DNA from 2 places in the Acidovorax sp. PRC11 genome. Region 1 is predicted to be linked to the other one. Evidence: riboswitches for the same ligand, from Rfam matches in the RefSeq annotation. Region 1 holds a riboswitch; the other holds the start of a gene.
The links. Region 1 has a riboswitch for manganese ahead of Q9R47_RS02840 (TMEM165/GDT1 family protein). Riboswitches for the same ligand answer to the same signal wherever they lie in the genome.

Region 1 (4,402 bases):
CCCACCAGCAGCAGCCCGGCCGCCATCACCAGCGATCCCACCACGGTCATCGCCAGCAGGGTCGGCAGGTGCAGCAGGGGCTGGGACGGCATGGCGCGGAACGGAAAAAAGAACGGTCGTGCGGGGGCGCAGAATAAGCGAACGCGCCGCCACGCGCCACCGCCCCGGGCAACCCGCTGCGCGAATTCCGGCGTGCAGCGCGCCGCGGGCGTCAGTCGTGCTCGAAATGGAACACGGCCGTGCCGGCCAGCGCGTTCGGCAGGAAGCGCACCTCCCGCCCGCGCTGCAGGCCGAACGCGTCGAGCACGCGCAGGCGGTTCTTGTGCGCCAGCACCTCGAAATCCTTGAACGTTCCGACGCGGATGTTCGGCGTGTCGTACCACTGGTAGGGCAGCCGGCGCGTGACGGGCATGCGCCCGCGCAGCACCGACAGCCGGTTCGGCCAGTGCGCGAAGTTCGGGAACGCGACGATGCCCGCCCGCCCGACGCGCGCCGTCTCGCGCAGCATCACCTCGGCGTTGCGCAGGTGCTGCAGCGTGTCGATCTGCAGCACCACGTCGAACGAGTTGTCGCCGAACATCGCGAGGCCTTCGTCGAGGTTCAGCTGCACCACGTTCACGCCGCGGCGCACGCAGGCGAGCACGTTGTCGTCGGCGATCTCCACGCCGTAGCCGCTGCAGCCGCGCTCGCGCTGCAGCATGTCGAGCAGCGCGCCGTCGCCGCAGCCCAGGTCGAGCACGCGCGCGCCGTGGGGCACGAGCCGCGCGATCGCGTGCATGGTGGATGGATCGCTCATGCTGCGGACTCCCTGGCAATGCCGTCGAAATAGGAACGCATCAGGTTCATGTAGCGCGCATCGTCCAGCAGGAAGGCGTCGTGGCCGTGCGGCGCGTCGATTTCCGCGTAGCTCACGTCCCGCCGGTTCTCCAGCAGCGCCTTGACGATCTCCCGGCTGCGCGCGGGCGAGAAGCGCCAGTCGGTGGTGAAGCTCACCAGCAGAAAGCGCGCGTGGGCGCGGGCCAGCGCCCGCGTGAGGTTGCCGCCGAACGCGAGCGCCGGATCGAAGTAGTCCAGGGCCCGGGTGATGAGCAGGTAGGTGTTGGCGTCGAAGTAATCGCTGAACTTGTCGCCCTGGTAGCGCAGGTAGCTCTCGATCTGGAACTCGATGTCCTGCGTGCTGTAGAGGTAAGACCCCGCGCCCGGCACCGGCGCGTCGCCGTCCGCCAGGGGGGCCGTGGCGCCAGGGACCGCGCGATCGAGCACCCGGCTCCGGAGCTGCCGGCCGAACTTCTCGTTCATTACGTCGTCCGACAGGTAGGTGATGTGGCCGATCATGCGGGCGATGCGCAGGCCGCGCTTCGGAATGGTGCCGTGGCGGTAGAAGTGCCCGCCGTGGAAGTCCGGGTCGGTGACGATCGCGCGGCGCGCCACCTCGTTGAACGCGATGTTCTCGGCGGTGAGGTTGGGCGCGCTCGCCACCACCACGGCATGGCGCATGCGGTCGGGGTACTGCAGCGTCCACGACAGCGCCTGCATGCCGCCCAGGCTGCCGCCCAGCACCGCGGCGAGCTGCTGCACGCCCAGGCGGTCCAGCAGCCGCGCCTGGGCGTTCACCCAATCCTCCACCGTCACCACGGGGAAATCGGCGCCGTACACCTCGCCGGTGTCCGGGTGCGTGTGCATCGGCCCGGTGGAGCCGAAGCACGAACCCAGGTTGTTGATGCCGATCACGAAGAAGCGGTCGGTGTCCACCGGCTTGCCCGGGCCGATCATGTTGTCCCACCAGCCCTCGCTGCGGGCCTGCCCCTCGTAGACCCCGGCCACGTGGTGCGACGCGTTGAGCGCATGGCACACCAGCACCGCGTTGGAGCGGTCGGCGTTCAGCGTGCCGTAGGTTTCGTAGGCGAGCGTGTAGTCGCGGATCGACGCGCCTCCCTGCAGGGGCAGCGGCTCCGCGAAATGCATGGATTGCGGTGTGGCGATGAACGACATGGATGAAAAAAACCCGGCATCGCTAAAAACGAGGCCGGGTCGTCGCACTGCACCAACGGTCGGGTCTTTAGCTGGATTTATAAAGCGCCCGCAAGCGGTGGCAAATCGGCGCGTGTGCGGCAATTATGCCAAAGGACCGGCGGCCGGTGCGAACAGCGCGGCGAGCCCGAGCACCAGGAAGATGACGGCCGACACCACGTGCACCGCGCGGATCGGCACGCGCCGCGTGATGCGTTCGCCCAGCCAGACCACGGGCGCGTTGGCGAGCATCATGCCGAGCGTGGTGCCCGCCACCACCCAGAAGTACGCGCTGTACTGCGCGGCCAGCATCACCGTGGCGATCTGGGTCTTGTCGCCCATCTCGGCGAGGAAGAACGCCACCAGCGTGGTGCCGAACACGCCGAAGCGCGGGGTGCCGCCGGTTTCGTCGTCGTCGAGCTTGTCGGGGATCAGCATCCACACGGCCATCGCGATGAACGACAGGCCGAGGATCCAGCGCAGCATCTGCGGCCCGATGACGGTGGTGACCCAGGCGCCCACGGCACCGGCGAGCGCATGGTTGGCGGTGGTGGCCGCGAGGATGCCCAGCACGATGGGCCAGGGCTTGCGGAAGCGGGCCGCGAGCACGAGCGAGAGGAGCTGGGTCTTGTCGCCCATTTCCGCGAGCGCGACGATGGACGTGGATACGAGGAAGGCTTCCATGGGGTGGGGGTTTATCCGGCCGGATAAAGCGGACAGCATCGACTGCGCCCCGACTCCGGCCTGTGGATCGGTGCGCAGCCAATGGTCTCGCCCAGTTCGGTCGAACCGCATGCGCCATGGGCCGCGCAGGCCCAAGTTTGTTGACGCATGCCCCCGTGCGCGCGGTGCGCCGGGCGGGCTACTCCCCAGAGACTGCCGCGATTGTAGTGCGCGGGAGCGGGCCCGGACGCCGGAAAGTGCGGGTAAATACCCACAATGAACGTTGCAGGCACGCCAATTTCCTTGCGCCGATCCGGATCACATGGTTGATAATGGTCTTGCTTTTCTGCTTGCAGGAATGCAGTTGCGGTGATTGTCGGTTTCGCGTCTCTGAGATCGTCACAGGTTTGCTGGTTGCGTCGGGCTCCATCGCGTTTTCATGTTTTTTTTAGGAGTCCTTCATGGGCAACAAACTCTACGTGGGCAACCTGCCCTATTCCTTCCGCGATGAAGACCTGCAACAGACGTTCAGCCAGTACGGTTCCGTCTCCAGCGCCAAGGTCATGATGGAACGTGACACCGGCCGTTCGAAGGGCTTCGGCTTCGTCGAAATGGGCAGCGATGCCGAGGCGCAAGCCGCCATCCAGGGCGCGCACGGCCAGAACTTCGGCGGCCGCGACCTGGTCGTGAACGAAGCCCGTCCGATGGAAGCCCGCCCCCCCCGCAGCGGTGGTTTCGGTGGCGGCAATGGTGGCGGCGGCTACGGCGGCGGTGGCCGCAGCGGTGGCGGCGGCGGCTACGGTGGTGGCAATGGCGGCGGCGGCTACGGCGGCGGCCGCGGCTACTGATCGGCCGGCGACCACCTGGTTGCCAAAAGATACAAAAAAGGGTCCCTCGGGACCCTTTTTTTATTCATGCGAGCTACAAACGGACGCTTGGGAACGCTTGATCTCCCCCCCCACTTATGGCCCATAATGCTTCGGCGAAAAATCTTTTTTTCGCGTTGCATTGCGGGGATCCGTCAGTTTCGCGCGCAGGGGCTCTTTGCGACCGTCCGGCTGCGTTTTCGGGACTCCATCGCTTTTTCCATGTGTTTTTGAGGAGTCCCGTGATGGGCAACAAACTGTACGTCGGCAACCTGCCGTACTCCGTGCGCGACAGCGATCTGGAGCAGGCTTTCTCCCAGTTCGGCGCCGTGACCAGCGCAAAGGTGATGATGGAGCGCGACACCGGCCGCTCGAAGGGCTTCGGCTTCGTCGAGATGGCCAGTGACCCGGAGGCGCAGGCCGCCATCGAAGGCATGAACGGCCAGTCCCTGGGTGGCCGCAGCATCGTCGTGAACGAAGCCCGTCCGATGGAAGCGCGTCCGCCCCGCAGCGGTGGCGGCTTCGGCGGCGGTGGTGGTGGTGGCGGCGGCTACGGCGGCGGTGGCCGCAGCGGTGGCGGTGGCTACGGTGGCGGCGGTGGTGGTGGTTACGGCGGTGGCCGTGGCGACGGCGGCGGCGGCGGCGGCTACGGTGGTGGCCGTGACGGTGGCGGCGGCGGCGGTGGATACGGCGGCCGCGGCGACGGCGGCTTCCGCAGCCCCTACGGCTCCGGCGCCCGCAATGGCGGCGGCGGTGGTGGCCGCGGCGGCTACGGCAACGGTGGTGGCGGCAACGGCGGCTACTGATCGGCCGCACGGCGACCGCGGAACCGGCAGAGCGACATCTGCCGGGTTCCCAGCAAA
Region 2 (4,402 bases), on a different contig from region 1:
GGAGGCGTTCTTGCCACCCACCGACTCGACGTCGGTCATTCTCAGGTTCTCAAACGGAACGACCAGGGCGGTCGATTCGAACAGTGCAGACATGGGAAAGCTCCAGAAGTTGAAACCGGGTCTGCGCGCCGCACAAGGCCGCCCGCGCGCGGGGGCGGGCTGGCGGGGGCGCCGTCGTCACGCATGCACGGCGCGCTGTGGCTTGGCTGTTCTGGTTGTAGGCCGGGCGCGTGCATGGTGGAAATGGGAATAATGGGCGCGATTGTAGGGCGGCCGGCCGCGAGGCGCTTGTGGGACATCACCGGCGTCCCGGTCCAGCCACCCCCGAGCGAATCGATCCACCCCGGAAAGCCCCGACCCACCCATGCACACGCGCACCGTATTCTTCATCTCCGACGGCACCGGCATCACGGCGGAAACCTTCGGCAACGCCATCCTGGCGCAGTTCGACATCAAGCCGCGCCACGTGCGCCTGCCCTTCATCGACACCGAGGACAAGGCCCACCAGGCCGTGCGCCGCATCAACCACACGGCCGAGCTGGAGGGCAAGAAGCCCGTCGTCTTCACCACGCTGGTCAACATGAGCGTGCTGCGCATCATCCAGGAGAACTGCAAGGGCATGCTGCTGGACATGTTCGGCACCTTCATCCGCCCGCTGGAGGGCGAGCTGGGCATCAAGTCGCTGCACCGCGTGGGCCGCTTCGCGGACGTGAGCCTGAGCAAGGAATACACCGACCGCATCGAGGCGATCAACTTCAGCCTGGACCACGACGACGGCCAGAGCCACCGCGACCTGGACGGCGCCGACGTGATCCTGGTGGGCGTGTCGCGCAGCGGCAAGACCCCGACCAGCCTCTACCTGGCGATGCAGTGCGGCCTGAAGGTGGCCAACTACCCGCTCATACCGGAAGACTTCGACCGCAAGCAGCTGCCGCCCGCGCTGGAGCCGCACCGCAAGAAGATCTTCGGGCTCACCATCCTGCCCGAGCGGCTCTCGCAGATCCGCAACGAGCGCCGGCCGGGCTCGAAGTACGCCGACCTCATGAACTGCCGCCACGAGGTGGCCGAGGCGGAGGCGATGATGCGGCGCTCGGGCATCCGCTGGCTCTCCACCACCACCAAGAGCATCGAGGAGATCGCGACGACGATCCTGCAGGAAGTGCGGCCGGAACGGCTGGTGTACTGATTCGCCCGCTCAGGCCACCGTGAGGTGCTCGAAGAGGATCAGCGACCCGATCCCGATGAGCAGGACGCCGCCCAGGCCCTCGGCCCAGCGGCCCACGACGGCTCCCAGCAGGCGGCCGACCATGACGCCCAGCGTGACCATGGTGAAGGTCGCCAGGCCGATGGCCACGGCCACCACGGCGATGTTCACGTCGAGGAAGGCGAGGCCCACGCCGACCGCCATCGCGTCGATGCTGGTGGCGAAACCGGTCACCGCCAGGAGCCAGAATCCGTGCCGGCTCGGCTTCTCGGCCTCCATCTCCCCGGGGCTTTTCATCGACGCGATCAGCATGTGGCCGCCCAGGCACACCAGGAGCACGAACGCGATCCAGTGGTCCCAGGCCTTGACGTAATCCGACGCCATCGAGCCCAGCGCCCATCCGGCGACGGGCGTGAGCGCTTCGATCACGCCGAAGATGGCGCCGGTGCGCAGCGCTTCGGACCAGCGGGGTTTGAGGAGGGCGGTGCCCTTGCCGACGGCGGCGGCGAAGGCGTCGGTCGACATGGCGAAGGCCAGCACCGAAATGGCAGCGAGATTCATGGGGAAGACAACTTGTGATCGGCCGGGCACGAGCGCAACGGCACGCCATCGCTGCCCGGCCTGCGCCGCGATGGAGTGCCGATGGTCTCGCCAACCGATCAACGGATGCCGGCGCCACGGCATGCGGGATGCCGAGTGTGTTGACGCAGGCGCCTTCAGCGGTGAAGGCAGGCTACTCCCCAAGGGAGCCGCGATTCTAGAAGAGGCTGGGCGAACGCACGCCCATGGCCCCGACGGCAGGAAGCCTACTGGAAACGGGTCGCATTCCTGGCCGGTACGTTGCGCCCAGCCCCATCGCCACCTCGCTGCCGTAGAAGCGAACGCTGGATTCTTGCATGGACACGCCAGCCGGCAGGGCTGCCACGGGATTCTTGCAGAAGACGTTAGGCAGCCAGGGGCGTGCAGAATGCGCGTTCAAAACAAACAGAGAGGGAGTGCCGACATGGCCCGAAGACGAGGAAAAACATCCGCCATCGATGACCTGATGGAACTGGTGGCGCTGCTGCCCTGGTGGGCGGGCGTGCTGCTGGCCATCGTGAGCTATCTGGTGCTGCACCGCTGGGCGAATGCGCCGTTGCCGGTGGCGAGCTCGCCGCAGGACATCGCCGGCATGGCCACCAGCAGCATTTGGCGCGGGCTGGCCTATGGCGGCCAGTTCCTGCTGCCGTTCGTGTGTGCGATGGGGGCCCTCGCTTCCGCCCTGCGCCGCCGCGAGCGCCGCCGGCTGATCGACACCGCAGCCCGCAACCCAGCCGCCGACGCCCTGCATGGGATGACGTGGCAGGCGTTCGAAGTGCTCGTGGGCGAAAGCTTCCGAAGGCAGGGGTACCTCGTGGAAGAGACGGGCGGCGGTGGCGCGGACGGCGGCGTCGACCTCGTGCTCGGCAAGGGCGGCGACCGGTTCCTCGTGCAGTGCAAGCAGTGGAAGGCCTTCAAGGTCGGCGTGACCGTGGTGCGCGAGCTCTACGGGGTGATGGCCGCGCGGGGCGCCGCGGGCGGCTTCGTCGTCACCTCGGGCCGCTTCACGCAGGAGGCCACGGACTTCGCCAGCGGGCGGAACATCCGGCTCATCGACGGCGAGGCATTGCTGCAGTGGATACGGCAGGGGCGATCGCCGGCGCGTTCGCATCCGCATTCGCCTTCACAGCCGGCAGCGGCGCACGCTCCGCGGGCCCCCAGGGAGCCGACCATGGACGCACCGCCCCCTGCGCCGGCTTCCACTCCCGCTCCTGCTCAGTCCCCTGCACCCGTATCTGCACCAGATCCCGCGACGGCGCCGTCATGCCCGGCCTGCGCACAGCCGATGGTGCGCCGGGTCGCCAAGCGCGGGGCCTCGGCAGGGCATGCGTTCTGGGGATGTTCGGCGTACCCGCGGTGCCGGGGTACCAAGCCGATGTGATTTTCCGGGTGGGGTCACAATAACAGCACCGCTTGCCAACCGCAGGGCCCCGGACGCCTTGCCGCCGAAGCTTCAGACGGCCCAGGCGCTCACTGCAGCGCTTCCGGCGCCGTGTGCCACAGCCGCCGCTGCAGCTCCGCCGCACTCGGGCCGGCCGGCACCGCAGCCCCCTCCCCCGCCGCCAGGCCCAGCCGCCGGGACCAGCGGTTGTTCAGGTTGCCCGCCATGGTGCGGAAATGCGGCGACAGGCCCTCCATGCGCGCGAGGCTCTCCAGGTGGGCGGCAATCTTGCGGCCCATGGCTTCGCGATCGCCCGTGCGCTCGGTGTGCGCATAGCCGGTCATGAGCGCCAGCGTGCCGGCCAGCAGCGCTTCGGCACAGGGCAGGCCCGGCTCGGCCTCGGAGGGGTGCAGCAGCGGGTTGGCGGATGGACGGGAAGCGTCGGACATGCAGGGAAACTCCTGGGTGCGTTGGTGTGGCTGGCTGCGGGCAGTATATGAGAATGAATATCAATCACAAAATGCCGCCGCGAACCCTTTCCACCGGCAGGGATGCCGGCCAGGACCACCACCGCGGGCCAACGAAAAAGGGAGCGGCATCGCCGCTCCCTTGTCCTTCCGTGGCGCAGGGCGCCATCAGGCCGGGGCCGTGGTGCGGATCAGGTGGTCGAACGCACCCAGGGCCGCCTTCGCGCCGTCGCCGGCCGCGATGATGATCTGCTTGTACGGCACCGTGGTGCAGTCACCGGCCGCGAACACGCCCGGCACGCTGGTGCGGCCATGCGAATCGACCACGATTTCGCCGAAGCGCGACAGCTCCACCGTTCCGCGCAGCCAGTCGGTGTTGGGCAGCAGGCCGATCTGCACGAAGATGCCCTCCACGGCCAGCACGTGGTGCTCTTCGGTGGTGCGGTCCTGGTAGCTCAGGCCGGTCACGCGGTTGCCGTCGCCCTTCACCTCGGTGGTCTGGGCGTTGAGGATCACGTCCACGTTCGGCAGGCTGCGCAGCTTGCGCTGCAGCACGGCATCGGCCTTCAGCTCGCCCGCGAACTCCAGCACGGTGACGTGGGCCACCACGCCGGCCAGGTCGATCGCGGCTTCGACGCCAGAGTTGCCGCCGCCGATCACCGCCACGCGCTTGCCCTTGAAGAGCGGGCCGTCGCAGTGCGGGCAGTAGGTGACGCCCTTGGTGCGGTACTGCTCCTCGCCCGGCACGTTCATGTTGCGCCAGCGCGCGCC

Region 2: it holds a riboswitch for manganese, as region 1 does, so the genes downstream of both, mntP (manganese efflux pump MntP) here and Q9R47_RS02840 (TMEM165/GDT1 family protein) in region 1, are expected to answer to the same signal.

The regions. Positions count from the first base shown of each region.
Region 1 covers NZ_JAUZUQ010000002.1:161,894-166,295, reverse strand. The annotation lists gene Q9R47_RS02855 (diguanylate cyclase) at 1-92, opposite strand, end outside; gene metW (methionine biosynthesis protein MetW) at 212-796, opposite strand; gene Q9R47_RS02845 (homoserine O-acetyltransferase) at 793-1,992, opposite strand; gene Q9R47_RS02840 (TMEM165/GDT1 family protein) at 2,116-2,694, opposite strand; yybP-ykoY riboswitch at 2,788-2,898, opposite strand; gene Q9R47_RS02835 (RNA-binding protein) at 3,135-3,521, shown strand; gene Q9R47_RS02830 (RNA-binding protein) at 3,785-4,345, shown strand.
Region 2 covers NZ_JAUZUQ010000011.1:140,248-144,649, reverse strand. The annotation lists gene ppsA (phosphoenolpyruvate synthase) at 1-93, opposite strand, end outside; gene Q9R47_RS14475 (pyruvate, water dikinase regulatory protein) at 365-1,186, shown strand; gene mntP (manganese efflux pump MntP) at 1,196-1,765, opposite strand; yybP-ykoY riboswitch at 1,780-1,948, opposite strand; gene Q9R47_RS14465 (restriction endonuclease) at 2,208-3,164, shown strand; gene Q9R47_RS14460 (hypothetical protein) at 3,254-3,613, opposite strand; gene ahpF (alkyl hydroperoxide reductase subunit F) at 3,800-4,402, opposite strand, start outside.